Regions from separate parts of the Brevundimonas sp. NIBR10 genome, predicted to be linked through region 1. Evidence: predicted binding sites of a transcription regulator. Region 1 holds the regulator's gene; the other holds the start of a gene.
The links. The regulator HrcA, encoded in region 1, represses chaperone genes, less so after heat shock. The targets are predictions, from matches to a motif close to GTTAGCANTCNNNNNNNNNGANTGCTAAC.
Positions count from the first base shown of each region.

Region 2: the regulator HrcA is predicted to act here: its motif matches at 1,120-1,148, upstream of groES (co-chaperone GroES).

Region 1 is NZ_CP115464.1:1,239,449-1,255,083, reverse strand. It holds gene truB (tRNA pseudouridine(55) synthase TruB) at 1-723, shown strand, start outside; gene rpsO (30S ribosomal protein S15) at 772-1,041, shown strand; gene pnp (polyribonucleotide nucleotidyltransferase) at 1,343-3,577, shown strand; gene O5K39_RS06045 (hypothetical protein) at 3,718-4,038, opposite strand; gene O5K39_RS06040 (hypothetical protein) at 4,151-4,495, opposite strand; gene rph (ribonuclease PH) at 4,627-5,367, opposite strand; gene hrcA (heat-inducible transcriptional repressor HrcA) at 5,426-6,532, shown strand; gene grpE (nucleotide exchange factor GrpE) at 6,589-7,164, shown strand; gene recF (DNA replication/repair protein RecF) at 7,472-8,614, opposite strand; gene O5K39_RS06015 (hypothetical protein) at 8,768-10,072, shown strand; gene dnaN (DNA polymerase III subunit beta) at 10,069-11,187, opposite strand; gene nudC (NAD(+) diphosphatase) at 11,305-12,228, opposite strand; RNA gene ffs (signal recognition particle sRNA small type) at 12,302-12,395, shown strand; gene O5K39_RS05995 (hypothetical protein) at 12,557-13,126, opposite strand; gene O5K39_RS05990 (LysE family translocator) at 13,218-13,844, opposite strand; gene O5K39_RS05985 (hypothetical protein) at 14,039-14,602, opposite strand; gene O5K39_RS05980 (hypothetical protein) at 14,703-15,143, opposite strand; gene O5K39_RS05975 (hypothetical protein) at 15,275-15,635, opposite strand, start outside.
Region 2 is NZ_CP115464.1:1,126,426-1,142,060, reverse strand. It holds gene O5K39_RS05535 (tetratricopeptide repeat protein) at 1-1,018, shown strand, start outside; gene groES (co-chaperone GroES) at 1,205-1,489, shown strand; gene groL (chaperonin GroEL) at 1,545-3,191, shown strand; gene O5K39_RS05520 (cytochrome b/b6 domain-containing protein) at 3,466-4,185, shown strand; gene O5K39_RS05515 (VIT family protein) at 4,205-4,906, opposite strand; gene O5K39_RS05510 (ATP-binding protein) at 4,893-5,930, opposite strand; gene O5K39_RS05505 (response regulator transcription factor) at 5,927-6,604, opposite strand; gene O5K39_RS05500 (cytochrome b/b6 domain-containing protein) at 6,585-7,199, opposite strand; gene O5K39_RS05495 (PepSY domain-containing protein) at 7,205-7,507, opposite strand; gene O5K39_RS05490 (rubrerythrin family protein) at 7,716-8,183, shown strand; gene O5K39_RS05485 (DUF1328 domain-containing protein) at 8,484-8,660, opposite strand; gene O5K39_RS05480 (hypothetical protein) at 8,776-9,186, opposite strand; gene O5K39_RS05475 (DUF883 domain-containing protein) at 9,186-9,563, opposite strand; gene O5K39_RS05470 (aldo/keto reductase) at 9,767-10,669, shown strand; gene trpS (tryptophan--tRNA ligase) at 10,832-11,875, shown strand; gene O5K39_RS05460 (GNAT family N-acetyltransferase) at 12,019-12,714, shown strand; gene O5K39_RS05455 (dienelactone hydrolase family protein) at 12,746-13,486, opposite strand; gene O5K39_RS05450 (ATP-binding protein) at 13,799-15,635, opposite strand, start outside.

The sequences.
Region 1 (15,635 bases):
GCGCAGAAGGTCTATCGCTTCACCATCCACTGGGGCATCTCGACCGCCAGTGTCGATCGCGAGGGCGAGATCATCGGCCGCTCCGACGTCCGGCCGAGCGTGGAGGCCGTGCGCGCCGCCCTGCCGTCCTTCGTCGGCGAGATCGACCAGACCCCGCCCCAGTTCAGCGCCATCAAGGTGGACGGCCAGCGTGCGTATGACCTGGCCCGCGACGGCGTGGAGTTCGAACTGGCCAGCCGCAAGGTGACGATCCACGAGGCCGAGGTCACCGATGCACCCGACCCGGATCACGTCGAGCTGACCATTCGCACCGGAAAGGGCGTCTATGTCCGGTCGCTGGCGCGCGATCTGGCGGTCATGCTGGGGGCCGAGGGGCATGTTTCGGCGTTGCGCCGCGAGCGGGTGGGTCCATTTTCCGTCGAGAACGCGGTCACTCTGGATTTCCTGACCGATCTGGTGCATAGGGACGCCGCCTTTGAAGGCCTGCTGCCCGTAGCGACCGCCCTGGACGACATCCCGGAGCTGGCCATTACGGACCAGGACGCCTTCTCGCTTCGTCAGGGACGACCGATCGTTCTGCTCCCCCGACAGGTCGAGACGCTAAAGAGCCTCCTCACGGATGGCTCTCGTACCGTTTCCGCCTTTCACGGACAGACCCTCGTCGCTCTCGGTCAGTTGCGGGCCGGCCGGCTAGAACCCGACCGCGTTTTCAATCTTTCCTGACCCCCCATCAAAAGGGGTTGGTCAGGGGACTCCAACTGGAGAATACCGATGTCGATTACTGCTGAACGCAAGAACGAAGTCATCGCCGAGAACGCCCGGTCCGCCGGCGACACCGGCTCGGCCGAGGTCCAGGTCGCGATCCTGTCGGAACGCATCGCCAACCTCACCGAACACTTCAAGACCCACAAGAAGGACAACCACTCGCGCCGCGGCCTGCTCAAGATGGTCTCGCAGCGTCGTCGTCTTCTGGATCACCTGACCAAGGTCGACAAGGAGCGTTACACCGCTCTGATCACCAAGCTGGGCCTGCGCCGCTAAGCGCATCCCACGACAACGGTTTCGAGGCGCGGGCCATGTCCGCGCCTCTTTCCGTACCTAGAGACCGGCGCGCCGCCGGACGAAACGGCGCAGGGATCCTGATCGGTCGAGGCTCTTCGCCGAGGCCGCGAGTCAGGTCCCAAAGAATGACGCGAGGGCTCGAGAACAGTCCTCTCCACTTCCGGATCGATCGCCATGGGGCGGCCGGTCCATTGGATCGAAGGACTGAACGCCCGACGCATCCGCACCCACTGATGGGACTCCGCCGGGAATACGCCCGCCGGAACACGAAAGACGAAACATGTTCGATATCAAACGCAAGACGATCGACTGGGCCGGCCGCCCGCTGACCCTGGAAACGGGCCGCATCGCCCGCCAGGCCGACGGCGCCGTTCTGGCCACCTACGGCGAGACCGTCGTCCTCGCCACCGTCGTCTACGGTCGCGCGCCCAAGCCGGGCCTGGATTTCTTCCCGCTGACCGTCAACTACCAGGAAAAGACCTTCGCCGCCGGCAAGATCCCGGGTGGCTATTTCAAGCGTGAAGGCCGTCCGACCGAGAAGGAAACCCTCGTCAGCCGCCTGATCGACCGTCCGATCCGCCCCCTGTTCGTCAAGGGCTTCAAGAACGAGACCCAGGTCGTCATCACCGTGCTGCAGCACGACCTGGAAAACGATCCCGACATCGTCGGCATGGTCGCCACCTCCGCCGCCCTAACCATCTCGGGCGTGCCGTTCCAGGGGCCGATCGGTGCCGCGCGCGTCGGCTATATCGACGGCGAGTTCGTGCTGAACCCGACGCTGGACCAACTGCCTGACAGCCAGCTCGATCTGGTCGTCGCCGGCACCCAGGACGCCCTGATGATGGTCGAATCCGAAGCCAAGGAGCTGTCGGAAGAGGTCATGCTGAACGCCCTGATGTTCGCACATCGCGGCATGCAGCCGGTGATCGACGCGATCATCGAACTGGCCGAACACGCTGCGAAAGAGCCCTTCGACTTCCAGGCCGAGGATCACTCCGACGTCGTCACCGCCATCCAGTCGCTGGTCGGCGAGGACATCAAGGCCGCCTATACCCACGTCGGCAAGCATGCTCGCCACGAAGCCGTCGGCGCCGCCAAGAAGAAGGCCTCGGCCGCCCTGGTGAAGACCGACGAAAATCCGGACGGCGTCGATTCCGCCAAGTTCGGCACGGCCTTCAAGGAATGCGAAGCCCACGTCCTGCGTCGCGACATCATCGACAACGGCCACCGCGTCGACGGCCGCGCTCTCGACAAGGTCCGCGACATCGTCTCGGAAGTCGGCGTCTTCCCGCGCACCCACGGTTCGGCCCTGTTCACCCGCGGTGAAACCCAGGCCATCGTCGTCGCCACCCTGGGCACCGGCGAAGACGAGCAATACGTCGACTCGCTGGCCGGGACCTACAAAGAGAAGTTCCTGCTGCACTACAACTTCCCTCCCTATTCGGTCGGTGAAACCGGCCGCATGGGCGGCGCGGGCCGTCGCGAAATCGGCCACGGCAAGCTGGCCTGGCGCGCGATCCGTCCGATGCTGCCCAAGGCGGAAGACTTCCCCTACACGATCCGCATCGTGTCGGAGATCACCGAGTCCAACGGCTCCTCCTCCATGGCCTCGGTCTGCGGTGCCTCGCTGGCGCTGATGGACGCGGGCGTGCCGCTGACCCGTCCGGTCTCGGGCATCGCCATGGGCCTGATTCTCGAGCCGTCCGGCGAGTTCGCCATCCTGTCCGACATCCTGGGTGACGAAGATCACCTGGGCGACATGGACTTCAAGGTGGCCGGCACGCGCGAGGGCATCACGTCCCTGCAGATGGACATCAAGGTCACGGGCATAACCGAAGAGATCATGCGCAAGGCGATCGCCCAGGCCTCGGCCGGCCGCCTGCACATCCTCGACGAGATGGACAAGGCCATCGACGGCGCCCGCACCGAGCTCGGTGAGTTCGCGCCCAAGATCGAATCCATCAAGGTCCCGGTCGACAAGATCCGCGACATCATCGGCACTGGCGGCAAGATCATCCGCGAGATCGTCGAAAAGACCGGCGCCAAGGTCAACATCGAGGACGACGGCACCGTCAAGATCGCCGCTTCGGACCAGGAAAAGATCGACGCCGCCAAGAACTGGATCTCGTCGATCGTGTCCGAGCCCGAGCCCGGCATGATCTACTCCGGCAAGGTCGTGAAGGTCGTGGACTTCGGCGCCTTCGTGAACTTCTTCGGTGCCAAGGACGGTCTGGTCCACGTGTCACAGATCGCCCTGGAACGCGTCGCCAACCCGGCCGACGTCCTGTCCGAGGGTCAAGAGGTCAAGGTCAAATTCCTGGGCTTCGACGATCGCGGCAAGACCAAGCTGTCGATGAAGGTCGTCGATCAGTCGACGGGTGAAGACCTGACCGACAAGATCAACGCGGAACGCGCCGAACGCGGTGAGGCCCCCCTGACCGAAGACACCGGCGGCGGCGGCAAGAAGCGTGAAGGCGGCGGCGGCGACCGTGGTCGTCGTCCCCGTCGCGACTAGGACTCGGCATCATCGCTGAAATGACGAAGGCCCCGCTGGAAACAGCGGGGCCTTTTTCATGCGCGGCCTTCCCGGCCACGAAAAAGGGCGGTGGCCGAAGCCACCGCCCTCCTGACGCTTCACAACGGTGAAGCGTGAGCTCAGACGAGTTCGTCCTCGTCGTCCTCGCACTCGTCGTCTTCCTCGTCCTCGTCGTCTTCTTCGTCGTCCTCTTCGTCTTCGTCGTCTTCTTCCTCGTCGTCTTCTTCGTCGTCTTCCTCGTCATCCTCTTCGTCGTCGCACTCGTCGTCGTCTTCAGCGTCCTGGAAGGCCGGAGCGGAGCCGTCGGCGATGTCAGCCATGCCGGCGACCCAGGCGGGTGCGTCGTCGTTGACGATGACCACGTCGGCGTCGGCCGCCGAGGTCCAGGCGCCCAGCAGCATCACGACTGCCAGGGCGGATGAGGTCTTCAAGAGCTTCATTAGGTAGTCCCCCATTCAAGGTTGCGAGAACGCAACTACGTCAGACTACTCAAGCTTCGCGGCATGTCACGAAATTTGTTTGCACTGTGGCGGGGCGAAATTCAGCGACCGTTCATCTTGCCGGTGTGTCGGATGGCGTACACTCCGCAGGGCGCGTCTCACCCGCTTCGTACATGGCGCAGGAGCGGTCGATCTCGTCCCGGATCAGTGCACAGGGGTTGGCGGCGTTGCACGGCGGCCGCGTCGCCGGGCTGACCGCGATGCAGCGCTCGACGAGGCGGGCGGCGGCATCCGCGCCGATCTCGGCCTCGCATTCCGCCTTCTCGCCCGAACCGATGGCGGAATCGGGCAGGGGCTCTTCCTGCGGCGGGGCGTCGAGCGGCATGAGGATGGGCGGCGCAGCGGACGGTTGCGAGTCCGCCGCTACGGCGACGAAGGGTCGGGCGGGCCGTCGCATGCCGTGAGCGTCAGGGCGGCCAGCAGCAAGGCAAGAGAGGTTGAGACGGCACGCATGGACATCTCCGATCCGGATCAGACCGTGACGATGCGCCGATCCGCAGCCTCGGGAAAGGGCCCACGGCGTCGAGGTCAGCCCTTCAGCGCGGCCTCCAGCGCCGCGCGTTGCAGCACGAACAGGTCGTCACAGCCGCCCTGGGCCAGTTCGAACAGCCGGTCGAATTCAGCACGAGAGAAGCCGCGCTTCTCGCCGGTCGCCTGGATCTCGACGATGGTGCCCGATCCGGTCAGGACAAAATTGCTGTCGGCCTCGGCATTCGAATCCTCTTCGTAGTCGAGGTCGAGCACCGGCTGGTCGCTGCATACGCCGCACGACACCGCCGCGACCTGGTCCAGGATCGGGTCCGCCTTCAGCACGCCCTCGGCCTTCAGATATCCCAGCGCCGCCGCCATCGCGACCCAGGCCCCGGTGATCGAGGCGGTGCGGGTGCCGCCGTCGGCCTGGATCACGTCGCAGTCGATCAGGACCTGCCGCTCGCCCAGGGCCTTCAGATCGACCACGGCCCGCAGGGACCGCCCGATCAGCCGCTGGATCTCCTGGGTCCGCCCCGACTGTTTGCCCGCCGCAGCCTCGCGACGGCCGCGCGTATGGGTGGCGCGAGGCAGCATCCCGTATTCGGCGGTGACCCAGCCCTGACCCGAGTTGCGCATCCAGCCGGGCACCTTGTCCTCGATCGAGGCGGTGCAGAGGACCTTGGTATGGCCGAACGAGACCAGGCACGACCCCTCGGCATAGCGGTTCACCCCGGTCTCCAGCGTCACGGTACGGAGCTGTTCGGGGGTGCGGCCGGAGTGGCGGGGGGTGGCGGTCATGTCGGTGGCCTTCAAGGAACGGCTTGGAGAGTGGGGCCGCGCTGCTTATCGTGAAACCGTGAGCCTGTATGCCCCCAACCCGCTTCCGTTCGGAACAGGAACCGCCTCGTCCGGCGGAGGCCTGACTGCGCTGGACGCCCGGGCGCGCGACATCTTCCGCCGCATCGTCGAGACCTATCTGGAAACCGGAGAGCCCGTCGGGTCGCGGACCATCTCGCGCGGCGGGGTCCAGCTGTCGCCCGCCTCGATCCGCAACACCATGCAGGACCTGACCCTGGCCGGCCTGCTGGCCGCGCCCCACACCTCGGCCGGGCGGATCCCGACCCATGCGGGCCTGCGCCTGTTCGTCGACGGCTTCCTCGAGATCGGCGACATCGGGGCCGACGAACGCCGCGAGATCGACGCGCGGCTGGCAGGCAAGGGTCGCGGCTTCGACGAGGCGCTGGATGCGGCATCGTCCCTGCTGTCCGGCCTGGCAGGCGGTGCCGGCATCGTGGCCAGCCCGGTGCGCGACGCCGGGGTCAAACACGTCGAGTTCGTCGCCCTGGGCCACGATCAGGCCCTGGCGGTGCTGGTCGGGGACGACGGCACGGTCGAGAACCGGCTGATGCCCCTGTCGGCGGGGGTCACCCCCTCCACGCTTCAGGAGGCGTCGAACTTCCTCAACGCCCGGCTCAAGGGCCGTCCCCTGGCCGAGGCGCGCACCGAGATGCGGGCTGAGCTCGATGCCGCCCGGCAACAGCTCGACGCAGCCGCCGCCCGTCTGGTCGAGGACGGTCTGGCCGCCTGGTCCGGCGGCCCGGACCGCGAGCGCAGCCTGATCGTCCGCGGCCGCGCCAACCTGTTGCAGAACAATGAGACCGCCGCTGATCTGGAGATGGTGCGCGTCCTGTTCGACGACCTGGAGCAGAAGGAACAGCTGATCGGCTTGCTCGACGGGGTCAATGCGGCGCAAGGGGTGCGCATCTTTATCGGGGCGGAAACGCGGTTGTTTTCGCTTTCGGGTTCCGCTGTCATCGCGGCGCCCTATATGAACGGCCGACAGCGGGTCCTGGGCGCCATCGGCGTGATCGGACCCGCGCGGTTGAACTACGCCCGCATCATTCCGTTGGTGGATTACACCGCCCGGGTGCTGGGGCGAATGCTGGACGGACAGGACACTTGAGCGACAATCATCCCACACAGGCCGAACTCGACGCGATCGAGGCCGAAGCCGACGCCATCCTCGACGCTGACGCAGCCAATGCCGAAAGCCTCGCGCCGCTCGATCAGGTCATCGCCGAGCGCGACGAATGGAAGGACCGCGCCCTGCGCGTGGCCGCCGAGATGGAAAACCTCAAGCGCCGTTCGGAGACGCAACAGAACGACGCCCGCGCCTTTGCGATCCAGCGCTTCGCCAAGGACCTGCTGCCCGTCGCCGACAGCCTGCAACGCGCGCTGCAGGCTGCGCCCAAGGATTCCGAAGGCCCCGCCGCCGCCCTGGTGACCGGGCTGGAACTGGTCGAGAAGGCGCTTCAAGGCGCGTTCGCCACCAACAACTTGAAACAGGTCGCGCCGGGCCCCGGCGATGTCTTCGATCCCCACCTGCACCAGGCCATGATGGAACAGCCGTCCGAGACGGTCGCCGGCGGTGCCGTGCTCCAGACCATGCAGGCCGGCTACGAACTGTTCGGCCGCACCATCCGCCCGGCCATGGTCGTCGTCGCCGCCAAGGGCTCGGGTGCCAAGGCTGCGGCCTCCACCGCCTACGCCCCCGCCGATGCGGCCAACGGCGGGTCGTACGACTCGAAGGCGTAAGGGCCGACGCGGCCTCTCGTCGATCTGGCTGAGCCGTGTATTTGGCGAGGGACAGGTTCGTCACAACGAACACAACGAAGACACAAGGGACACGACGAGACCGATGGGACTTCACGAGGCCCACCGGAAATCCGCCATTCCACTAAAGACGGCGGCTTCGCCGCGAAGCGGCCTTTTCTGCCTCCGCCTCTGACGAAATGACCGGCAGCCCCCGCGAACTCGGTCCCGTCGTGTCCTTTGTGACCTCGTTGTGCTCGTTGTGATGAACCTCCATCACCTAAGGGGGCCTCACAGCGAGCGACGCGCTTCAGGCGTCCTCGACCAACGCCCCGCCCTCGACCCGCACGAACCGCGCCCGACCCTTCAGCTCCTCGAACAGCACCGCCTCCGTGCCCGTCATGAAGGCCTGCAACCCCAGGGCCTCGATCTCGTCGAACAGGGCGGCTCTACGGCGCGTATCGAGGTGGGCGGGTGCCTCATCCAATAACAATACCGGCGGGGCACCCCCGGCTGCCTTGAGCCGCGTCACCTGGGCCAGGATCAGGTTCAGCACCAGGGCCTTCTGTTCGCCCGACGACCCCTCGGCGGCCGGGCGGCGTTTCTCGCGGTGCAGGGCGGTCAGGTCCGAGCGGTGCGGCCCGAACAGGGACCGGCCGGACGCCGCGTCCCGGCCCCGCGACCGCGCCATGCCGTCCCGGATGGCGGCGGCGATCGCGTCCTCGCCCACCCCGTCCAGCGCCGCCTGTTCGGCCTCGCCGGCCAGGCCCAGATCGGCCTGAGGAAACGGCCGGTCGCCCCGGTCGTTGATCCCGGCCTGAAGCGCGCCCAGCGCCCCGGCCCGCGCCACGACCGCCCGCGCGCCTGTCTCGCCCAGTCGCGCCTCCAGCGCATCCAGCCACAACGGGTCCGCCGCGCGCCCGTGCTCGACCCCGTCGGTCAGCAGCCGCAACCGCTCGCGCAGCGCCTTCTCGTATCCCGACACCACCCCGGCATGATCGGGGTCGGCGGCGAACACCAGCCGGTCGAAGAATTTCAGCCGATCCGCCCGCGCGTCCGAGAACAGCCGGTCCTGCTCCGGCGTCGCCCACACCGGCCGCAGATAATCCAGGAACCGCCCCGGCTGGGCCGTCTCCCCGTCGATCCGCACGATCCGCCGGGATGCCCCCGCCGCCTGGGTTCCCGTGCCGAGCCTGATCTCCTCGCCGTCTCCGCCATCCAGCGTCAGCGCCACCGCCCAGGCCCGCCCGACCGCTTCACCGGGCTCTCTGCGCCCCATCTCCTGCGCCGTCGCCGACCGCAGTCCCCGACCCGGCGTGAACAGGCTCATTGCCTCCAGCAGATTGGTCTTCCCCGCCCCGTTCGGCCCATGCAGCACCACAGGCCCGCTGCCGACGGGCAGGGTCGCGGAGGCATAGGACCGGAAGTCGGTGAGGGCGAGGGTAGTGATCAAGGCATCGACATAGCCCAGTTTCCCGTGCCGATCCCAGACCCCAAGCCCCTTCGGCAGCTTACTGGCGAGTTGGTCGTCTTCATCAGGATATGGTTGTGGACCCTCAGCCCATCTCGCGGCAGAAAAGCTTCCATTTATTTGGACGGGTGGGTCATGAAAAAGTTCGCGGCTGTGATTTTGGGCTGCATGATGACGGCGGGCTGTGTGACCGTCGTCGATCCTGTGACGCGCAATCTGCCCCTCAAAATGGCTATGACCGAGCCTGTCGATGCGCTGGAGACGCGGGCCGCCACGGGCGATCGCCAGGCACAGTACGCCGTGTCGTTTCTCGCCGCACACGGCTTGCGCGGTGTCACCCGCGACCCGATCCGCGCCGAAGGCTTGAGGGCTCAGGCCGGGCAAATGAAGACCACGACCCAGCCCATCTATGTGCCGGGGGTCAATGGCGGGCCCGGGTCGTTGATCTACGCCCAGCACGCCGATCCCGGCGTCAGCGATACCGAGGCCCGTCGACTGGATCTGTGCGCCTTCACCGTGATCCTCGGCCAGCCCGCGATGGGTGGCCAGGTCTGCGGGTCGCCGGCCGCCTATATCGACCTGCTGCCCAGCGCCGTCGCGTTGAGGGCGCAGATGGCGGAATCCGCTCAGGCCGGCCCGCCTCCAGTCGATCCCCAGTCGATCAGCGAATGTGCGGCGGTCGAGTCCCTCTGGTCCGACGCGGCTCGCCGCATGGGCCGGAACGACAGGGTGGGTGCGGCCCTGGCGGCCGATCGCATTATCGCCCTGTGTGGACAGGACGAACGCGCATGGCACGCCCGTGTGATGCGCGCGACCCTGGCACTCGCAGACGGTGACGGTGGCCTGGCCCTGGCCCTGATGGAACCGGTGCCAAGCCCTCCGCCCTATCCAATCGGTGCCTACGGCGAACTGGTGCGGATCGCCGCTCTGAACGCTTTGAGCCGTCCCGATGAAGCTGCTATGGCGCGCACCGCCCTAGCGGCGGCGTCACTGGCCGCGCTGAAGACCAAGGCAAACTTTGAAACGCGAAATATCGAGACCCGCCCTTTGGACACTGCGACCTTGGTGATTATTGATCGACCAAGACAGAGTTTTCCGAACATCTATAGCTTGAAGACGTTGGTGATCGACGGCGAGCCGGCACGACTTGAAGCTTATCAACTGACCCGGCACGGCACGGCTGGCAGCTTGGAAGGAAGTTGGTTTCTCGACGCGTTCAACTGCGCAGAGCGAGCAACGATTGAGATATTCGAGCACGAACCGACAAACGACCAGATAACCGCCCGTCTAAAGGTCTACCGGGCCAACCGGGCGAACGCGATTTCCCGCACGGTCATAAATGGGGCGACCGCCTCCGCAGTTTGCCAATGGCCTGCCCAGGTAGCGCCCGGGCTCGGGGACGATGGCGAAATCCGACTTGAGTACCGCCCGGTGCTCTAAACCCGCAACGGCATCAGCACGTACTGCACCCCCGGATCCCCCGGATCCAGCACCAGCGTCGGCGAAGCCGGGTCGGCGAACATGAAGGTGGCGTTGTCGCCGGTGATCTGGCCGGCGACATCCAGCAGATACCGCGCGTTGAAGCCGATCTCGAAGGGGTCGTCGGAATAGCCGATCTCGACCTCCTCCACACCCTGGCCGGCCTCCATGTTGCGCACCGTCAGGGTGACGCGGTCCAGCTCGAAGGCCAGCTTCACCGACCGGCTCTTCTCGGCCGAGATGGTGGCGACGCGGTCGACGGCGGAGGCGAAGATGGCCTTGTCGATGTCGGCCTGTTTGTCGTTCCCCTTGGGTATCACCCGCATATAGTCGGGGAAGGCGCCGTCGATCACCTTGGAGGTCAGGGACGCGGCCCCGAACTGGAAGCGGATCTTCTGGGGGCTGACCTGGACCTCGACGGGGCCGGCACCGTCATCCAGCAGGCGGCGGACCTGGTCGATGGTCTTGCGCGGCACGATCACGCCCGGACCGCCCGCCGCCCCTTCCGGAGCCGGCGTCTCGGCCAGGGCCAGGCGGTGACCGTCGGTGGCCACGGCGCGCAGCAGGGGGATGCCCTGTTCGGCCACCGTGTGCAGATACAGGCCGTTCAGATAGTACCGCGTCTCCTCGGTCGAGACCGCGAACCGGGTCTTGTCGATCAGCCGCGCCAGATCATCCTTCATCAGGGTGAAACGCACGCCCGACGTATCCGTCGACATGACCGGGAAATCCCCGGCCGGCAGGACCGGCAGGTTGAACCGCGACCGCCCCGCCGCCACCGTCAGGCGCGGATCGTCGCCGTTGTAGGTCAGCGACACCTCGGCCCCGTCCGGCAGTTTGCGCACGATCTCGTACAGGGTGTGGGCCGGTGCCGTGATCGATCCCTCGACCTGGACCGTCGCATCGGCCTGATCGACGATCTCCATGTCCAGGTCAGTCGCGGCGAACGACAGGCTGTCGCGCCCGGCGCTCAGCAGGACGTTGGACAGGATCGGAATGGTGTTCCTGCGCTCGACCACGCTCTGGACGTGCCCGAGGGCCTTCAGAAGCGCGGAACGTTCGATGGTCAGCTGCATGGTGTCTCAAGGCCCAGCGCGGAATCGAAGCCGCGCGATACAATGGCTGTGGACACTAGCGTATTGGCGCGAGGGGGCAACCGGCGAGGGCGTGATGCTCCACAACTGCCGCAGCGGTCACTCCTCCTCGGCCCAGGCCTTGAGCAGGGTGTGGGCGATGGCGAAGGGCGGCGGGGCCTTGATGGGGTGTTCGCCCGCCAGAACCGCCCGCGCCTCGCCCCGCGTCAGCCAGGCGACGGCTTCCAGCTCGGTCTGGTCCGGCGTGGCCTGATCGTCGGTCACCTCGGCGAACAGACCGATCATCAGCTGCGACGGAAACGGCCAGGGCTGGCTGGAGTGATAGCGGACGCTGGTCACGGTCAGGCCGCTCTCCTCCTTGATCTCGCGGGCGCAGGCCTCCTCGATCGTCTCGCCGGGCTCCAGGAACCCGGCCAGGGCCGACATCCGCCCCGCTGGCCAGGCCGCCTGACGCCCCAGCAGGCAGATGGGCTCAGGCCCGCCCGAATAGATCGGCAGCATGATCGTCACCGGATCGACGCGCGGGAAATGCTCGGTGCCACAGGCCGGGCAGATCCGCTTCCAGCCTCCGTTGGCGTTCTCGCTCTGCTGACCGCAGGCGGCGCAGAACCCGTGCCGCCTGCGCCAGTCGAACAGGGACTTGGCGGTCCCCGCCATCGCCGCCTCGACCCCGGACAGCACCGCCGCCGCCTCGCGCATCCCGGAGAATGCCCCAAGCCCCCGCACGGGCCCGTCGGCGGGGTCATTGGGCCCCTGGATCTCGACCGCAAAAACCGGCGCATCCTTCCACAGACCCAGGAACAGCTCGTGCGTCGGCGCGACATCGCGCGCCTGTTCCATGCCCAGCCAGACCAGACGCGGCCCCTCGGCATGATCCTCCAGCAGGGGCTGGCCCTCCCACAGCACCAGAGCCAGCGCATCCGCGCTCGCCGCCTGTTCCTCCAACCACGTCGGATCGGCGCGCAGGTCCCCACCCCGGTCGAGCGGGTTGCCGGCGAAGGTGTTGAGCGGGGCGAGGGTCATGAGCCGTTCTTAGCGGGTGCGGCGCACAACGGGGAGAGGCCTTGATCTCGCCGCCGGGATTCGCGATATGGACCTCGGAGATCGCGGGCGAAGGCTTCGCCAACCTGGTCAGGGCCGGAAGGCAGCAGCCACAACGAATTCCCCTTCGGGTCGCGGTCTCTACTTTTCCTTCCTTGTTGCGCTATCGCTCGCCGCGCGGCGGCTTGCTGCTTGAGCGCGGGCTTGGTGCGCTAACGCTTGCGACGCGGTCGCTCGCTGCTTGAGCGCGTCCAACGTCGCGTCACCAAGAAATCAGCCCCGCCGCTGGTTAGCGACGGGGCCGAGACTTTTACATCGGGCGGGTGACGCGGCCGCCGAGGTTGTCGATCACTTCGCGGGCGTCGAAAGCGTTGGGGTCGTTGGCGGGCTTGGGGCCCTTGCCCATGACGATCTCGGACGTGGCTTCGTAACGGTCGATCTGGCGGACGTCGAAGTCGTCGCGACCCCAGAACGGGTCGTTCCACGAACTCCAAGACCCGCGACCGTACCAGCGCCACGACGGGCCCCAGAACGGGCTGTAGCGGCCGTAATAGGGGCTGTAGCCGAACCCGGGTCGGGGCGATCCGAAACTGGAATAACGGGTGTCGCGATCGGTGGCGCGGTTGACGGTGGCGAACCAGTCGAAGCCGTTCTGGGTCGTCAGTTCGGCCGAGCGCAGCAGCAGCCCCATCTCGACGTCCTCGCGCGAGGTCACGGAGTTGCCGGCGAAGGTGACGCGGAAACGGTCGCTCTCCAGCCGCTGCTCGGCATAGCCGCCGCGCACGCCGCCGGTGCCGGCCGGCTGATACGGGGTCGCCGTGGCGCAGGCCGACAGGGCCAGGGCCGCTGTGGCCGCCAGCAATATGGGTCTAAGGGACAGGGTTCTCACGGGAAAATCTCCTTTGGCCCGGTCACGGGCCTTTTCGTCGTAACGGGCCGTGCGTACGGTCGTTCCGTATGGCCAAGAACGCCTATAATCGCGACACAATCAAGACCGAGGCCGCAAGCAGCAGCAGTCCGACGAAGACGCCGAACCCGCGCCGGAACCGGGGCTCGCTCATCCGCCGCGCCAAGGCCGCGCCACCGAGGCCATAGGCGCTCATCGCCAGCACATCCATGCCGATGGTGGCGGCCGCGAACAGGGCCAGTTGCGGGGCCACCGGTCGCTGAACGTCCAGGAAGGGCGGCAGGACGGCGGTGAAGAACAATATGGCCTTGGGGTTGGCGATCTGGACCATGAAGCCGTTCACGAAGGCCCCGCGATCGCGACGCACGGCGACGGCGTGGGCCGCATGAGCGGGCTTCAGCGCCGCGCGGATCGCCTGCACGCCCAGCCAGGCGACATAGAGGGCCCCGCCGACCGCGACGGCCTTGAACGCCAGCGGAAAGGCCGCGACCAGAACCCCCAGCCCCAGGGCCGCCGCCCCGAACCAGACCAGGGTCGCCGCATTCATCCCCAGCACCCCGACCAGGGCCGCCCGACGGCCGCGCTCGGCCCCGGTGGCGACCGCGAACAGATTCGCCGGTCCCGGCGTCACGGCCATGACGGCCATCACGCCCAGGAAGGCGACATAGAGGTGGGGATCGACCGGTAGCATGGAAGCCGCTTTCGACGGCGGCCGAGGTCAGGTCAAGCTTGAAGGGCCAAGGACGTCTCCCTCCCCCGCGGGGGAGGGCAGATCGCGAAGCGATCGGATGGGGGCGTTAGGCAAAACAGCATTGCATCGCCTTTCCCGCCCCACCCGGTCTCCGCTGCGCTACGACCACCCTCCCCCGAGAGGGAGGGAGAGGGTCAGCGGGTCTCTGGCGCTTCAGCTTCAGCTTCAGCCTCAGCCGCCGCCGCATCCGCGTCCTCAACGGCGTCGGCGGCCTGATCGAGCGCATACTGGGCGATCAGCCCATAGGTGCGGATCTGTTCGGGGTCGGGGTTGGTCCAGGCGCTGTTGCGGGCGATGCCCATGCCGCCGGCGATGCCGGACTGGACCGCCGCCTGGACTTCCGGGTCGCTGAGCGCGTCCTGGACCAGGGCGTCGACGTCGATGTCGGCCAGCGCCGCCTGGGCGATGGCGCCGGCGTGCTGGCTGACCGTGGCGGTAAAGGCGGCGATCTCGGGCTGGTATTCGGACCACAGGGCCGCGATACGCGCCTCGCGCTGGCCCTCGGTCAGGCTTTCATCCTCGGCGATGACCTCGGCACGGTCGCCGAAGGTCTCCATCCGCGCCTCGAAGGCCTCGGCCGCCGCCTCGATGGCGGCTTCGGCGGGGCTGTCGGCCTGAACGTACGGACCTTCCGCGGCGAGGGCGGCCGACAGCGGCAGGACGGCGAGGGCGGCGGCGAGGCTGAGGATGCGGATCATGGCGCGGCTCCTGGGGGGGATCTGATGCCCCCAAGGTCTGCCGAACGCCGCTCGACCTCAAGTTACTTCGCGTTAAGGCGAGCGGCGCGGCCTATGTAGATCAGAACTGACGCTCGACCGCGGGCACGGGGTTCGACGGCGCACCGGGGAAGGGCCGGACGCCTGGACCGCGAAGAGCGGCCAGACGCTCGCGGTCGACCTGACGGCGGATGTCGTCGGGGAATTCGCGCACCTTACCGGCATCGCGATAGCGGCCGCCGACATCGCCCTCGGCGGCCAGACGGGCGTCGATCAGATTGGCCAGGGCGTCGGCCTCGGGCTGGTATTTGGCGGCGATGGCGCGGGTTTCGTTGACGCTGCGGGCATGGCTCATTTCCAGACCCATACGCGCCATCTCGCGCTCGAACCGGGACGTGGCGTCGCGGAAGGTCAGCACTGCGGGCTGAACCCGACTTGCGCCCGGCTGTGAGGGCGCGGCGTGTACGGACAGGGCCGGGGCGGCGAGCGCCAGGGCAAGGGTGGCGGCGATGAGCAGGCGCATACGATCCTCCGGGTTGAACTACCGCAGGATGCGCCGCGAACAGCGGTTCGCCAAGAGAGGTTGTCTCACGTGCGCGTGAAGCTGAGCAGCGGCCGGAAGCGCACGAAACGCTCCCGGCACAGGCTCGGACCCTAGTTGGCGGGGGCCGGGGTCGCGGCGGCCGGGGCGGACATCACGCCCTGACGGACCTTGTTCGGCGTGTCGCGAATGGTGGCCAGCCCAGCGTCGATCTGGGCCTGGGCTTCGGGCGGCAGCGGTTGGGTCGCCATGAAGGCCGAAATGAGGGTCGCGAAGGCGTCGGCCTTGGGCTGGTATTTGGCGACGATGGCGTCTGCGTCGGCGTTCGCCTTGGCCGTATCGGCCCCGGCGGCGGTCTTTGCGGCCGTCAGTTCCGAGCTCATGGCCTGCATGTCCGTGCCGAAGGCCTCGCCCGCCGCTTCGAGATCGGCTTCGGTCGGGGCGGCGGCAGGAGCGGCGGGGGCGGTCGGGGCG
Region 2 (15,635 bases), 110 kb from region 1:
CCTGGCCATCGCCGACGGTGATCCAGTGCAGGAGGGCCAGCTTCGCTACGACCAGGCCAAGGCCTACGATTCCTTGGGTCGCAACGAGGAGGCCGAGGTCGCGGCCCGCGCCAGCTACGACCTGCGCCGGATCAACATCGGACAGGTCCATGAAAAGACCGCCGACGCCCTGAACCTGTACGCCAATGCCCTGTCGGCCCAAGGGCGGCATGCCGAGGCCGACCCCGCCTATCGCCAGGTGTTGGGGATGTACGAGGTCCTGTATGGCCCCAAGGATTTCCACTTGGCCATCGTCCTGTCCAACCTCGGCAACTCCCTGCGTCGAACGGGCCGGGGGCGGCAGGCCAATCCCCTGTATCGCCGTGCGGTCTCGGTCGCCGAGGTGTCGGGGGACAAGGTGCTGCTGGCCCAGTGCCTGACCAACTACGGCTGGTATCTGCATACGCAAGGGGATGGTCGAAAGTCGGAGGCCATGTTCCAGCGTGCCCTGGCCTTGGCGCTCGACATCGTCGGCCCCGACCATCCCTTCACGGGGGTCGTTCGCGCCAACATCGGCTATGCCCTGGCCGATCAGGGCAGATACGCCGAGGCCGAAGTCGCCTTCGCCGAAGGGCAGCGGCTGCTGGAGGCAGGCCTGGGTGCCGACAGTCCCGACATCGTCGACACCCTCGCGGGCCACGCCGACGTTCTGGCCGCGCTCGACCGGTCGGATGAGGCCGAGACCCTGTATCGCCGCGTCCGGGCCATCACCACCAGCCGCCTGGCCCCGGACCACCCCGACACCCTGGGCGAATCCAGCCGCTATGCCCGCTTCCTGCTGACCCGCGACCGGCCCGGGGACGCTCTCGGCGAGCTCCGCACCTCCCTCGCAGCGCTGATCGGGCGCGAAGGTGGCGGCCGCGACTGGCGCACCAGCGTCCGCGGCGCCGGCCCCCTGTTCGAACGGCGGGTCGAGGCCAGCTGGCGGCTGGCGGCGCAAGCCCCTTCCGCCGGGGCCGCGACCGTCTTCGCCCACTGACGTTTTCGCGGTCGCGGCCGCTCCGCGTCACCGAAAATTCGCAAGCCCGGCCGATCCGCTCGTCTTGACGCTGGGGTGTCACCCCCCTACTTGCACCTCGCGTTAGCACTCGTGAGGCCCGGCTGCCAAAAGCTGGCCCCGAGCGTTACGAGGAAACTTTTAGAAGTCACATCGGAGAATACACAGATGGCGTTTCGTCCTCTCGGCGATCGCGTGCTGGTCAAGCGCGTGGAAGAAGAGTCCAAGACCAAGGGCGGGATCATCATCCCCGACACGGCCAAGGAAAAGCCTCAGGAAGGCGAAGTCATCGCCGTCGGCCCCGGCGTCCGTGACGACAAGGGCGTCGTCAATGCCCTCGAACTGAAGGCCGGCGACCGCATCCTGTTCGGCAAATGGTCGGGCACCGAGGTCAAGCTGGAAGGCGAAGACCTGATCATCATGAAGGAATCCGACGTCCTGGGCGTGCTGTAAGCACCCCGACGCTTCGACCTTCTTCAACGAAATCAATATTTAGGAGCTGCCCTCAATGGCTGCCAAGATCGTACAGTTCAACACCGATGCGCGTGACAAGATGCTGCGCGGCGTCAACGTCCTCGCCAATGCCGTCAAGGTGACCCTGGGTCCCAAGGGCCGCAACGTCGTGATCCAGAAGTCCTTCGGCGCCCCGCGCTCGACCAAGGACGGCGTCTCGGTCGCCAAAGAGATCGAGTTGGAAGACGCCTTCGAGAACATGGGCGCCCAGATGATCCGCGAAGTCGCTTCGAAGACGAACGACAAGGCGGGTGACGGCACCACCACCGCGACCGTGCTCGCCCAGTCCATCGTCCAGGAAGGCCTCAAGGCCGTCGCCGCCGGCATGAACCCGATGGACCTGAAGCGCGGCATCGACAAGGCGGTCACCGCCGTCCTCGCCGACATCAAGGCCTCGGCCAAGAAGGTCGAGAACAACTCCGAGATCGCCCAGGTCGGCACCATCTCCGCCAACGGCGACGCCGAAGTCGGCGAGATGATCGCCAAGGCCATGGACAAGGTCGGCAACGAAGGCGTCATCACCGTCGAAGAGGCCAAGACCGCCGAGACCGAACTCGACGTCGTCGAGGGGATGCAGTTCGACCGCGGCTACCTGTCGCCCTACTTCATCACCAATGCCGACAAGATGGAGGTTCAACTCGAAGAGCCCCTCATCCTGCTGTTCGAAAAGAAGCTGACCTCGCTGCAAGCCATGCTGCCGATCCTGGAAGCCGTGGTCCAAAGCGGCCGTCCGCTGCTGATCATCGCCGAGGACATCGAGGGCGAGGCCCTGGCCACCCTGGTGGTCAACAAGCTGCGCGGTGGCCTGCGCGTCGCCGCCGTCAAGGCGCCGGGCTTCGGCGATCGCCGCAAGGCCATGCTGGAGGACATCTCGGTCCTGACCGGCGGCCAGGTCATCAGTGAAGACCTGGGCATCAAGCTCGAGAACGTCACCCTCGACATGCTCGGCAAGGCCAAGAAGGTCACCATCACCAAGGACGACACCACCATCGTGGACGGCGTCGGCGGCAAGGACGAGATCGAGGCCCGCATCGGCCAGATCAAGAAGCAGATCGAGGACACCACCTCGGACTACGACAAGGAAAAGCTGCAGGAACGTCTGGCCAAGCTGGCCGGCGGCGTCGCCGTCATCCGCGTCGGCGGCTCGACGGAAGTCGAAGTCAAGGAAAAGAAGGACCGCGTCGACGACGCCCTGAACGCAACGCGCGCCGCAGTTGAAGAAGGCATCGTCCCCGGCGGCGGCATCGCCCTGCTGAAGGCGACCCGCGCGCTTGAAGGCCTGACCGGCGACAACGCCGACCAGACTGCCGGCATCGCCATCATCCGTCGCGCCATCCAGGCCCCGATCCGCCAGATCGTGGAAAACGCCGGCGTCGAAGGCTCGATCGTGGTCGGCAAGGTGCTTGAAAACAGCTCGCCCACCTTCGGCTTCAATGCCCAGACCGAAGAGTACGGCGACCTGGTCGCCATGGGCGTGATCGACCCGGCCAAGGTGGTCCGCACCGCCCTGACCGACGCCGCCTCGGTGGCCTCGATCCTGATCACGACCGAAGCGGCCGTGGCCGACGCCCCCAAGAAGGGCGGCGGCGGCGCCCCCGACATGGGCGGCGGCATGGGCGGCATGGGCGGCATGGACTTCTAGTCCACGTCACTCAGACGCCAGAAAAAAGGGAGGGCGGGTCCGGCGACGGGCCCGCCCTTTTCTTTGGTCAGTTGCTGCACAAGGCAGTTTTTGGAACTCCGGCTTTCCGGCTGCGACCGCCTGTGTGAGGGCGCGTTCGCGCTCTTCCAGAACATCTACCTTCCACGGCCCCAGCCGCCTGCAAGCAACTCTTGAACTGAGCCAACGTACGACCCGCTCGATGTCAGGCTGTCGTCAGGTTCTGCGACCAGTCTCCCTTCAAACGGAGGTTTCAATGACCAGCACGGCTCCCCAGGCGATCAGAACTATCAAGACCTGGGACTGGGGCATCCGCCTGTTCCACTGGTTCCTCGTAGCCGCCATCGCGGTCGCCTTCCTGTCCTCGGAAGAGGGCAGCGCCCTGTCGCCCTGGCATGTGCCGGCGGGCTGGGTGGCGGCGATCCTGATCGCCTTCAGGCTGGTCTGGGGCTTTGTGGGAGGAGAACATGCCCGCTTTGTGAATCTGATCCGTCCGTCGCGGATGGCGGGCCACGTGAGGGGACTGTTCGCGGGCCGCGTTCATGCTTCGCTCGGCCACAACCCGCTAGGCGGGATAGCCGTGCTGGCGCTTCTGGCCCTCGTCGCCGCGACGACCTTCACCGGGATCACGGGCGGCGAGGGCGGGCACGAAGCCATCGCCTACATCCTCCTGGCGATGATCGCGCTGCATGTCGTCGCTGTGGCGGCGATGTCATTCCTGACGCGAGACAATCTGATCGGGGCCATGATCACCGGCCGCAAGAAGACGACGCATTTCCCCAATGCCCAGGACGCCGCTCCGCCGGCGCGCGTGGCCATTCCCCTGGCCGTCCTGGTCGTCGCGGGCGCCGCCTATGCAGCGACGCGTGTCGATCCGCTGGCCTTCACACCGGGCGCACACGGGGAAGCCGGCGAAGGGGGTGAGGGCGGCGAGGCTGGCGAGGGCGGCGAGGCCGGGGAAGCGGACGAGGACTGAACCGCCTTACACGGTCGGGCTAGATGAAGGTCCCGAACAGGTGACCGATGCCGGCGGTCAGCCCCATGGCGAACGCCCCCCAGAAGGTGACCCGCAGGACGGCCTTGGCGATACCGGCCCCGCCGACCCTGGCGCCGATGCCGCCCAGCAGGGCCAGTCCGATGAGGGCCGAGCCCGACACCAGCACGACGAGCAGCGATCCGGGCGCCACAACCACCACCGCCAGCGGCAGGACCGCTCCCACCGCGAAGGTCGCGGCCGAGGTCAGGGCCGCCTGGATCGGACGCGCGGCTGTATGCTCCGAGAGACCGAGTTCGTCACGCGCGTGCGCGCCCAGCGCATCATGGATCATCAACTGGCGCGCGACCTCCAGCGACACCTGCGCATCGACGCCCCGGCTGCGATAGATCGCGGCCAGCTCGCGGGTCTCGGCCTCGGGATCGGCGTCAAGCTCGGCGCGCTCACGCGCCATATCGGCGGCCTCGGTATCACCCTGGGAGCTGACCGAGACGTATTCGCCCGCCGCCATGGACATGGCACCGGCGACCAGCCCCGCGACGCCGGCGATCAGGATGCCTGTCTTGTCCGTCTGCGCAGCCGCCACACCGACAATCAGACTGGCGGTCGACACCAGCCCATCGTTGGCCCCCAGCACCGCAGCGCGTAGCCAGCCGATCCGGGAGACCAGGTGGCGTTCGGGATGGCGCTCAAGTCGGCTCATGGTCGGTTCTCGATAAAGGGGCAAAGACGAGGATCAGTTCGGACCGATCCGGCCGGGTCTCGATCCGTCCACCATGCGCCGCCATGATTCGCGAGACGATGGCCAATCCCAGACCGGCTCCACTTGTGCTGGCGTGATCTCCACGGCGATAGCGCTGGGAGAGTTCTGCGAGGCGCTCCGGCGTAAGTCCGCCCCCGCCATCGATCACCGAAAGCCTTGCGCCGGAACCAGCCGTCACCGTCACCGTCCCTCCCGGCGGCGTCACTCGAAGCCCGTTCTCGACGAGGTTCCGAAGCGCGGCGGCGATGGCTTCACGTCTGCCTCCAATCCGGACTCCGCCGTCCAGCTCGAGCGCCAAGGACTTGTTTTCTGCGACCGCGAGGGGGGCGTACTGCGAGACGATTTCCGTGGCGATGCCCGCCAGATCGACCGAGGTCGCCGTCACCGGCGCCGCTGCCTGGGCATCCAGTTGAGCCAGCACCAGAAGCTGATCGACCAGCCGCGACATCGCCGAGACATCCCGCTTCAGCCTGTGTGCCTCGGGCGAATCCAGCCGGTCCAGCTCAAGCCCCAGAACTGCAAGAGGCGTTCTCAACTCATGCGCAACGTCGGCGGCGAACGCTTCCTGGCGGGTCGCGGCCTCATCGAGGCGCGCCAGCAATCCATTCACGGCGTCAGCGAAGCCGGTCGCCTCGATGGGAAAGTCTTGCAGATCGACCCGGAAACCCTTGTCAGCGGCCTGGGCGGCCTCGATCCGCGCACCGGCGAGGCTCAACGGCCGAAGGGATGAGCGGATGACCCAGAGCGCGGCCAGGGTCATGGGTATGATGAGCACCAGCAGCGGCACGACGACATGGTCGGCGACCTCGTTCGCGATCCCCGCGAACTGGATCTCGTCCCGCCTCGCGCGGGAGGACAGGCCGTATTCGACGCCGACGAACAGAAGCAGGATGAAGCCGCCGATGACGCTCATCAGGGCGAACCCCAGCATCAGGCGCTGGAAAATGGAGGGCGTACGGGTCACGCGACGGCATCCCGCATCAGATAGCCAAGGCCTCGAACCGTGTGCAGCATCCCCGTGCAGCCCGCCTCGTCGAGCTTGCGACGAAGTCGGGAGACAGCCACTTCAACCGCATTGGGTGTGACCGGTTCGTTGAACGCATAGAGAGACTCTTCCAATGACCCGCGGGTCACCACCGAACCCGCGCGGCGCATCAGCGTCTCCAGAAGGTCGCCTTCGCGGCGGGACAGTTCGATCGGCAGATCACCGTGCACCGCCTGGCGCGACGCGACGTCGAACGCGAGTGGTCCCACACGAAGCACCGGAGTCATCCGCTGACCGGGCCGACGCAGGATCGCGCGACACCGCGCCGAAAGCTCCGAAGCCTCGAACGGCTTGACCAGATAGTCGTCTGCGCCGGCGTCCAGCCCCGTAACCCGATCGTCGAGCCCACCGCGCGCGGTGAGCACCAGAATGGGCGTCAGGTCGGTCGCGCGTCGCAGGGTCCTCACCCAGTCGAGCCCGTCGCCATCCGGCAGTCCGAGGTCCAGAAGGATCAGATCGTAGGTCGCGCTGGCGACCGCCTCCGCCGCACCCTCGATGTCCTGACGCCAGTCGACGACGAAGCCATCGCGGCCGAGCCCTTCGCTGAGGAGCTCGCCCAGTCGGATAGTGTCTTCAACGAGGAGGAGACGCATGATCGACATCCGTTCCGCTGGCGGAACGCTTCCAGCCGGTCACCATCGACATGACCAGATTTTCGCGGTGACGCCAGCTTTCCACGAGGGCCGCAAGCACATGCAGGATCGCGAGGGCCATGATGGTTTTTGCGGCCGTCTCGTGCGTGGCTTCCAGCCATGGCGCGCCCCAGAAGGCGTCCAGACCCATCATCCAGCCTGTCACGCCGCAGAAAAGCGACAGCAGGATCAGCGCCAGCATCATCAGGCCGCCCGCCGGGTTGTGGCCGATGTAGCGTGGCTCACGCCGCTGGATCATGGCCTTGAGATATCCGATCAGGCGACGCGGCCGAGCCACGAAATCGGCGAACCGGGCGTGGCGCGGGCCGATGAATCCCCACACCAGCCGGATGGTGATGGCTGCGACGATGACATAGCCGACATAGCGGTGAACCGACTTCAGTTCGCGAAACACGGTCAGATTGGCGACGATGCCCAGAACGAGGGTCCAGTGAAACAGGCGCACGACCGGATCCCAGACCTTGGTTCGCCTTGGCACCAATGCAGGGGATGGGACGACCGTCCCATCCCCCAGAACCACGGTTGCCTTGGTCACAGGACTCAGTCCTCGTTGTTCTGGACGACCGCACCGGTCACCGGGTTGAAATACACCTCGGCGCGACGGCCGTTCGCGGCACGAGCATAGATTTCGTAGCAGCTGCCGCTGACCTGAAAGACGCGAATGCTGGTGTAGCCCAGTCGTGCGATGCGCTCCCGCATCTGGGCTTCGGTGAGCCATTGGGCGCGGGGGGCGGTGGTGCAGACCGGACCGGCCGAGGCCGAGGTCGCAAAGCCGGTCATGGCCACGCCGACGGTTGCGGCCAGGGACAAGGCGATGGCCGAAGGGATCAGGAACTTCTTCATGAGGAGCCTCGAGAAAGATGGATGTGTCGCCGGACGACATCGCCCGGTGACGCCGACCTGACGTCCGAAGCTGACGGCCACCTGACGGCTCGATCGACACCGCGCCGAGCGCGAATGCCCGATACAATGGCGTCGTCAGGCTCCGGTCAGGCTTCGCGCCCAGACGGCACCGGCGCATCGGGCGCACCCCAGACACCGGAACCTTCTCGTGACCCTCAAGAGCCTTCTGACCACAGCCTTCACCGCCATCGCCCTGTCGGCCGGGGCGGCATCCGCCCAGGACCTGAATCCGCACACGCGGGCCAATCTGGAAGCCGCCATGCACGGCGAGGCCTTCGCCAACCTGAAATATCTTCGCTACGCCGAGGTCGCACGAGAGAGCGGCAACGTCGAACTGGCCCAGCTGTTCGAAAGCTCGGCTAACGTGGAGGCCAACGAACATTTCGCGCGCGAAGCCGACGCCCTGAAGCTGGATGGCACGAACGACGCCAATCTGGTGGATGCGATGGCTGGCGAGCAATACGAGAACGTGACCATGTATATCGGCTTTGCGGACCAGGCCGAAGCCGTGGGCGACACCCGCGCCGCCGCGATGTTCCGCCAGATCGCGTCCGACGAGGGCGATCATTACGAGCGCTATCGCGCGGCCGCCGAACTCCTCCGTCAATCTCGCTAGCCTCTTTTCCTTCGCTCCCCTCGCCAGAGGCCGCGAGGGGAGCGACGGCCTGGGCGTCGCCGCCTCGGTGGCCTCGATCCTGATCACCACTCGGGCGGCCGTGGCCGACCCCCCCAAGAAGGGCGGCGGCATGAGCGGTATGGACTTCTAGTCCACGTCACTCAGACGCCCGAAACAGGGAGGGCGGGTCCGGCGACGGGCCCCGCCCTTTCTGCTGCGTGAGTTCTCGAGCAGCACCCAATGAAAAAGGCCGCCGCCCTGTCGGGCGGCGGCCTTGAGCGTTTCGACCCGCAGGAGTCGCTAGATTCGAGTGCCGCGACCGCGCATGCCGTTCATGACGAGCGATACCACGAACAGGATCACGGCGATGATGGCCACGAACTTGGCGATCTCGAAGGACATGCCGGCGATGCCGCCGAAGCCCAGAACTGCCGCGATCAGTGCGACGACGAAGAAGAATATAGCCCAGCGAAGCATGATAGCCTCCAAGTAATCGGTGAATGAAAGATGCGACGAACATTTGGCGCCGCCGTCTCTCGGCACCGCGACGATTCAACGCAGCGCCTCACGCACCGTTCCATGGTCGCCGTTATTAACGGCGGCGCTTGCGACCGTAGCCCCGGCTCTCCATCCGCTTTTCGGTGATCATGCTGGCGGCGATGGCGGCCAGGGCCGGATTGCGCAGCAGCAGGAAGAGCGCGCCCAGCCCCCCGACAGCGCCCAGGATGGGGCGTTCGCGGACCATGTGAACGGCCTTCTGGACGAAGGTTTCGGGTTCTTCCTCCTCCTCGGCATGGCCGAAGCCGTCGCCCTTGAGGAAGACCAGGGCGATCACGAGCGCGACGAGGGCGAACACCCCGAAGGTGATCGCCGCCGCGCCCAGGGCCGGAAGCACCAGATCCAGCGCGAAGAACAGCGTGGCCCCCAGCGCCACGATCGCCACGAACAGGCTGGCGCCGGCCGCGAGACCGGCGACGACCTTTGAGACCACGCCCTTCAGCATCAGCGGCGACGACCGGCGAGCAGCAGGCCCAGCACGACGCCGACGCCGAGCGCGATGGCGGTCGACTGCACGGGGCGCTCCTGGACCCGTTCGGTGATGTAGCGCTGGGCTTCGTCGAACCGCTCGGAGGCGTCGTCATAGTATTCGCGGCCGCGCACGCGGGCCTGGTCGTAATAGCCGCGGGCCTGTTCGCGGACCTCCTCGGCGCGGGCGCGCAGGACGGCTTCGCTCTCGGAGGCCTTTTCGGTCAGGCGGGCCTTGGCCTCGGCGGCCTTTTCCTTCAGGCGCGCGGTTTCCTCGCGGGCGCCGGTCTTCAGATCGTCCTTCAGGGTCTTGAGGTCGTTCTTGATGTCTTCTCGAGCCTTGGTGGTTGCCATGGTGCGCGCTCCGGGGTTTCAGCTTGACCGTAAATAGAGGTCTTGCGCCCTGAACGCCACTCCTGCGCCACGGTTCCCGCATCGCAGCATGGATAAGGCCGCATCGCCCCCGGCAGGGACACACCCACAACGCTGCTATTCCAGTAAGGTCTTGGGAACTTCCGGGTCAGCCTCCCTTAAACTTTATGGGGCAGGGTAGGCTGGTGCTGCTGAACCCTTCCCATTCGCCCGTCGCCCGGCTGGCCCTCGCCGTGGTGACCGAGCCCGAGCGCGCGACACCTGCGCCCGTCGGTGCGCGCGAGGAGGCGATGCGGCTGCTGCTGTCGACGGGGGCGGACGCGGGCGTCGGCATCGTCGCCACCCGGCCCGAGGCCGACACCGAACGCCTGCTGGGCCAGGCCTGGCCCTTCCCCTCCCCGTTTCGCGTCACCGTGCGCACCGTGCCCCTGTCCGAAGGGATCGACCGGGTCGAGGCCCGGGCAAGGCGCTCGCTGGAGCGTCTGGGTCTGCCGCGCGGGGACGCCGTCCTGGTGTCCAGCGCCCATGACCTGGCCGGTGCCGACGGCCGCGCCCTGTGGGACCGGCTGAGGGCGCTCAAGGATCGCGGCCTGTTCAAGCGGATCGGCTTCTGCGCCACCATGGAGGACGGCCCGACCCTGCTGGCGCGCCGGTTCCAGCCCGACATCGTCCAGATGCCCTGCAACCTGCTGGACCAGCGACCGGTTTCCGAAGGGGTCATTTCCGACCTGGCCGGAATGGGCGTCGACGTCCACATCTCCTCGATCTTTGCGCGCGGCCTGCTGTTCGCCGCGCGCGAGCATCTGCCCGATCACCTGGCCGAGCACGGCGCGGCCCTGTCGCGGACGCGACGTCGGCTGGCCGAGGCGCGGGTCGATCCGATGCAGGCGGCCCTGGCCTTTGCGCTGGGCCTGCCGCCGGTCAGCGCCGCCATCGCCTCGGTGGCCTCGGCCGCCGAACTGCGCGCCATCCTCGCCGCCGCCCACGCCCCCCGGCCCGACCTGGACTGGGACGCCCTGGCCCTGACCGAACCCGCCGCCTGTTCGCTGAGCCGGTCGGTGCGCGTGCCCGCCAGCCGGGCGGCCTGAACCCGACGTCGGCGCGACCCGCCGCCCTCACCGGCCAGGTTCCCTCGCCCCCTCCGTCTCCTCGCCAAGCGGCTCGGATCCACCTCCCCATCGGCCAAGCGCCGACGGGGAGGAGATGCGCGACGCTTGCCCTTCCGGCCTCGCTAGGGCATCTGCCGCCCCATGTCTGATGCTGCTCCCCCAGCCGTTCCCGCCTACACCGGCCCGCGCCGGGTGCTGTCCGGCATCCAGGCCTCGGGTGCGCTTCACCTCGGCAACTATCTGGGTGCGCTGAAGCGGTTCACCGAGCTTCAGGACGCGGGCGCCCCCTGTTTCCTGTTCGTCGCCGACCTGCATGCCATCACCGTCTGGCAGGACCCCGCCAAACTGGCCGCCCAGACGCGCGAGATCGCCGCCGCCTATCTGGCCAGCGGCCTCGACCCGGCCCGTTCGATCATCTGGCCGCAGTCGGCGGTGCGCGCCCATTCGGAGCTGGCCTGGGTGCTCAACTGCGTCGCCCGCCTCGGCTGGCTGGACCGGATGACCCAGTTCAAGGAGAAGTCGGGCAAGCACAAGGAACGGTCGAGCGTCGGCCTCTATACCTATCCGGTGCTCCAGGCGGCCGACATCCTGCTGTACAAGGCGACCGAGGTGCCGACCGGCGAGGACCAGAAACAGCATCTGGAACTGACCCGTGACATCGCCGCCAAGTTCAACACCGACTTCGGCGTGCCCGGCTTCTTCCCCCTGCCCGAACCCCTGACCCAGGGGCCCGCGCCCCGCGTCATGAGCCTGCGCGACGGGGCGGCCAAGATGAGCAAGTCCGATCCGTCGGACCAGAGCCGCATCAACCTGACCGACGACGCCGACACCATCGCCGGCAAGATCCGGAAGTCCAAGACCGACATGGGGGTGATGCCCGAGGTCGGCGAAGCCCTGGACGACCGGCCCGAGGTCAGGAACCTGATCGCCATCTATGCCGCCCTGTCGGACCAGACGAAGGAGGCCGTCACCGCCGAGTTCGCTGGCCAGGGCTTCGGCGCCTTCAAGCCCCGCCTGGCCGACCTCGCCGTCGCCTCGCTCGCGCCCGTTACCGAACAGATGCGACGCCTGATGGCTGACCCCGCCGAGATCGACCGCGTCCTGAAGGACGGTGCCGAGCGGGCCGCCGCCATCGCCGACCCGGTGGTGGACGAGGTGAAGTCCATTGTCGGCTTCTGGCGCTAGGGCCTTCGCAAGCTGAGTTGGGTCGTGCCTTGGGAAGGTTCATCACCCCGACGGAGCGGTGATTGTGTTCGTCGTCAGCGGCTTTCGGACCTGACGTTCGCCGGCGACTGGTCGCCGTCTCTCGACCCCGGCATTCTGCGCCCATGACCCTGGACCATCCTCTCGACCGCGCTGTCTGGAACGGCCTGACGAGCCGGCTGGCAGGATTCGCCACGTCGGACTCCGGCCCCCGGGCAGTCCGCATCGATCCGGAGGTCGGGGTCTTCCTGTCGGGCGCGGACGCCGAACCCGAGACCCTGGCGGTCATGGCCGACCTGGCCCGACGTCACCCGGGTGCGGGGATGGTCGAGAAGGCGGACGGGCCGATGGCCGGGATCGACCTGGCAGGCGTCGAGGTCGTCAGCCGCGTTCCCCTGGTCCAGATGGTCGCCTCGGCCCTGACGCCCGGTGGTCCGGATATCGCGTTCGAGACCCTGACTGAGACGGACGCGCCCGAGATGCTGGCGCTGGCCACCCTGACCCGGCCGGGTCCCTTCCGCTCGGCCACGCGGCGGCTGGGACCGTTCATCGGGGTCAAGCAGGGCGGGCGGCTGGTCGCCATGGCCGGGCGGCGGTTGAGGGTCGACGGATTCACCGAACTGAGCGGTGTCTGCACCCATCCCGACTGGCGGGGGCGCGGCTATGCCGCCGGCCTGTCGCGGGTGGTGGCCGGTGAAATCCTGGCCACCGGAGAAGGCGTCTTCCTGCACGCCTTCGCCGAACACCATGCCACCATCGCCTTCTACCGCTCGCTGGGCTTCGAAGTCCGGGCCGAGATGACCTATACGATCCTGAAGTAGGCGACGGCGTCCACAGGACCTGAAACCGCGGCTAGAGCCCCCGCAGGAAGGCCTCGAACCGGCCCACCGCAACCTGGGTCAGGGCGGGGTCATGGCGCATGGGCATGGCCCCGGTCGGTTCGTCGAAGGAGTGGGTGCCCTCGGCGATCCAGGTTTCGATACGGGCACCCTGATTGCGGTGATCGGCGAAGATGCGTTCGGCGTTGCGCACCGTGGTCAGGTGGTCGCTGCGCGCGATGACCACCTCGGTGCGGGGCTTGTGCCGCCACGGCCGGGCGCGGGCCGTCGCCATGAAGCCCACATAGGGGTAGGCCAGCCAGGCCCCCTTCAGTCCCGCCAGCGAGGCCGACCCGGTGTCGGCGACGCCCAGTTCGCCGGGCCGGGTCCGGGGGGCGGCCAACAGTTCCATGATGCCCCAGCCGCCGTGGCTCCAGCCCGCGACGGCGATCTTGCTCGCATCGACGTCCGCGCGGGCCGAGACGCCCTGGATCGCCGCCAGCACATCGCCGCCCCGGTCATGGCCCCTCAGGGTCGCGCCGGTGCAGACCATGGACAGGGCGAACATGCGGCCCCAGCCGCGCGGCGCGTAGCTGTCGACGATGAAGGCCCGCCACCCGGCCGCCTTGGCCGCCGCCGCATAGAGCGGCAGATGCGGCCGCATCCCGCCGCAGCCGTGGAACAGGATCACCGCCGGTCGAGGGCGGGCGTCGTCGGGCCCGACGACGATGGTGTTGGGCAAGAGCTTGGCCCAGCGTTGGGAGAGGGTGTCCATGGGGTGATCCTAAGCTGTTCTCGGCCGTCGGGTCGAGAAGCCAGAGGGCCGTCTACCTCTCCGTTCGCGAAGCGGTCAGGATGAGGGACGCGGTCTCACCGGTAAAGGACTCGGCCTGCTCCCCGGGCATCCTTCTCCCCTTGCGGGAGAAGGTGGCAGCCGAAGGCTGACGGATGAGGGGTCGCACGGTTGAATGGAGTGGGTTGAGCGAGCGCCGATTCCGAAGGTCTGCGTGACCCCTCATCCGACTTCGCTTCGCTCAGCCACCTTCTCCCGCAAGGGGAGAAGGAAATCTCGCTTGTCCGACCCCCCTTACGCCGCGCGGGCCTGGTCGATCGTGAGCTCGGCGGGGCGCATCACCGGCAGGTCGAAGCTGACCACCGTGCCGCTGCCGGGTTCGCTGTCCATGGTCATCAGGCCGTGGTGCATCTCGATCAGGGACTTGGTCAGGGCCAGGCCCAGTCCGGTGCCCTGGGTGGTCTTGGAATGCTGGCCCTCGACCTGTTCGAACGGGCGGGCCAGCCGGCCCAGGTCCTCGGCGGCGATGCCGATGCCGGTGTCGGCGACCGAGACCTTCTGGCGGCCGCGTTCGATCTCGCGCACCGAGACGGTGACCGACCCGCCCTCGGGCGTGAATTTGATGGCGTTGGAGATCAGGTTCAGCATCACCTGCTTCATCCCGCGCTGGTCGGCGTCGATGTCGGGCAGGTCGGGCGCGTCCAGCACCAGGGTCAGGCCCGCTTCCTCGGCCTTGCCGCGCATCAGCCTGAGCGCGTCCTCGCAGACCTCCTTCAGCGACACCTTTTCGTAGTGCAGGGTCATCTTGCCGGCCTCGATCTTGGCCATGTCGAGGATGTCGTTGATCAGGCTGAGCAGATGCTGGCCCGACTTCAGGATGTCGCCCGCATAGCCCTTGTAGCGGGCGTCGCCGACGGGGCCGAACATCTCGCCGGCCATGATCTCCGAGAAGCCGTTGATGGCGTTCAGGGGGGTGCGCAACTCGTGGCTCATATTGGCCAGGAACTCGGACTTGGCCTGGTTGGCGGCCTCGGCGCGGGTCATGGCGATCTCGTATTTGCGGGCCAGCAGGCTGAGTTTTTCCTGGCTCGATTCCAGCTGGTCGACCGTGGCGCGCAGGGAGGCGGCGGCGCGCTGGGTTTCGGCCTCCTGGCGCTTGATGGTGGTCAGGTCGGTGGCGGTGACCACCGCCCCGCCGTCCGAGGTGAACCGCTCCGACAGCTGAAGCCAGCGGCCGTCGTGCAGCTCGACCTCATGCACCCCGGCCCGGTCGCTGGAGGCCGGGTGTTCGCATTTGATGGCCAGGGCCGCGATCCGGTTCAGCTCGTCCTTGGAGGCGCCGCGCCGGGTCATCTCGGGCTGGAGGCCGAAGGCGTCCTTGAAGGCCTGGTTGCACAGGATCAGCCGGCCCTGGCGGTCGAACAGGGCAAAGGCGTCGGACACGCTCTCGATCCCGTCGCGCAGCCGGCTCTCGGCGGCCTGGGCATGGGCCTTGGCGCGGCGGGCCTCGGTGATGTCGAGGGCGACGCCCAGGATCGATGCGAACCCTTCCTCGGTGCGGGCCCCGCGCGCCTGGCCCCGGGCGTCGATCCAGCGCACGGTCCCGTCGGGGCCGGTGACGGGGAAGGTGGTCTCGAAGGCGCCGAAGGTCGCGGCCTGGCTCAGGGCATGCTGGACGATCTCGCGGTATTTGGGATGGACCTGGGCGAACACATCCTCGGCCGCGACCACCCCGCCCTGGGGCAGGCCCAGCAGGGTCGCCATATAGTCGGAGATCACCACCTCCTCGAGCTCGAGATCCCATTCCCATACGCCGCAACGCGCCGCCTCGACGGCGACGCGAAACCGGTGCTCGGTCTCGGCCCAGTCGCGACCGGCGCGCTTCTGTCGCCAGCGTTGCAACAGCAGAAGGACGATCACCAGTAGGCCGAGGGCGATGGGGGCGGCCAGGACCCAGACGTCGCCCAGCAGGCTGGTGGCCCCTCCGGCACGACGCGAGGCCAGGGCGTGAAGACCGCTGGACCCGAGCGGAGCGGCGACGGTGTGCAGGGCGAGGCCGTTCGGACTGCGCGTATCGATCGACCCGGTGGCTGCGGACAGGGTCGAGCCATCGATCGCGGGATGATCGACC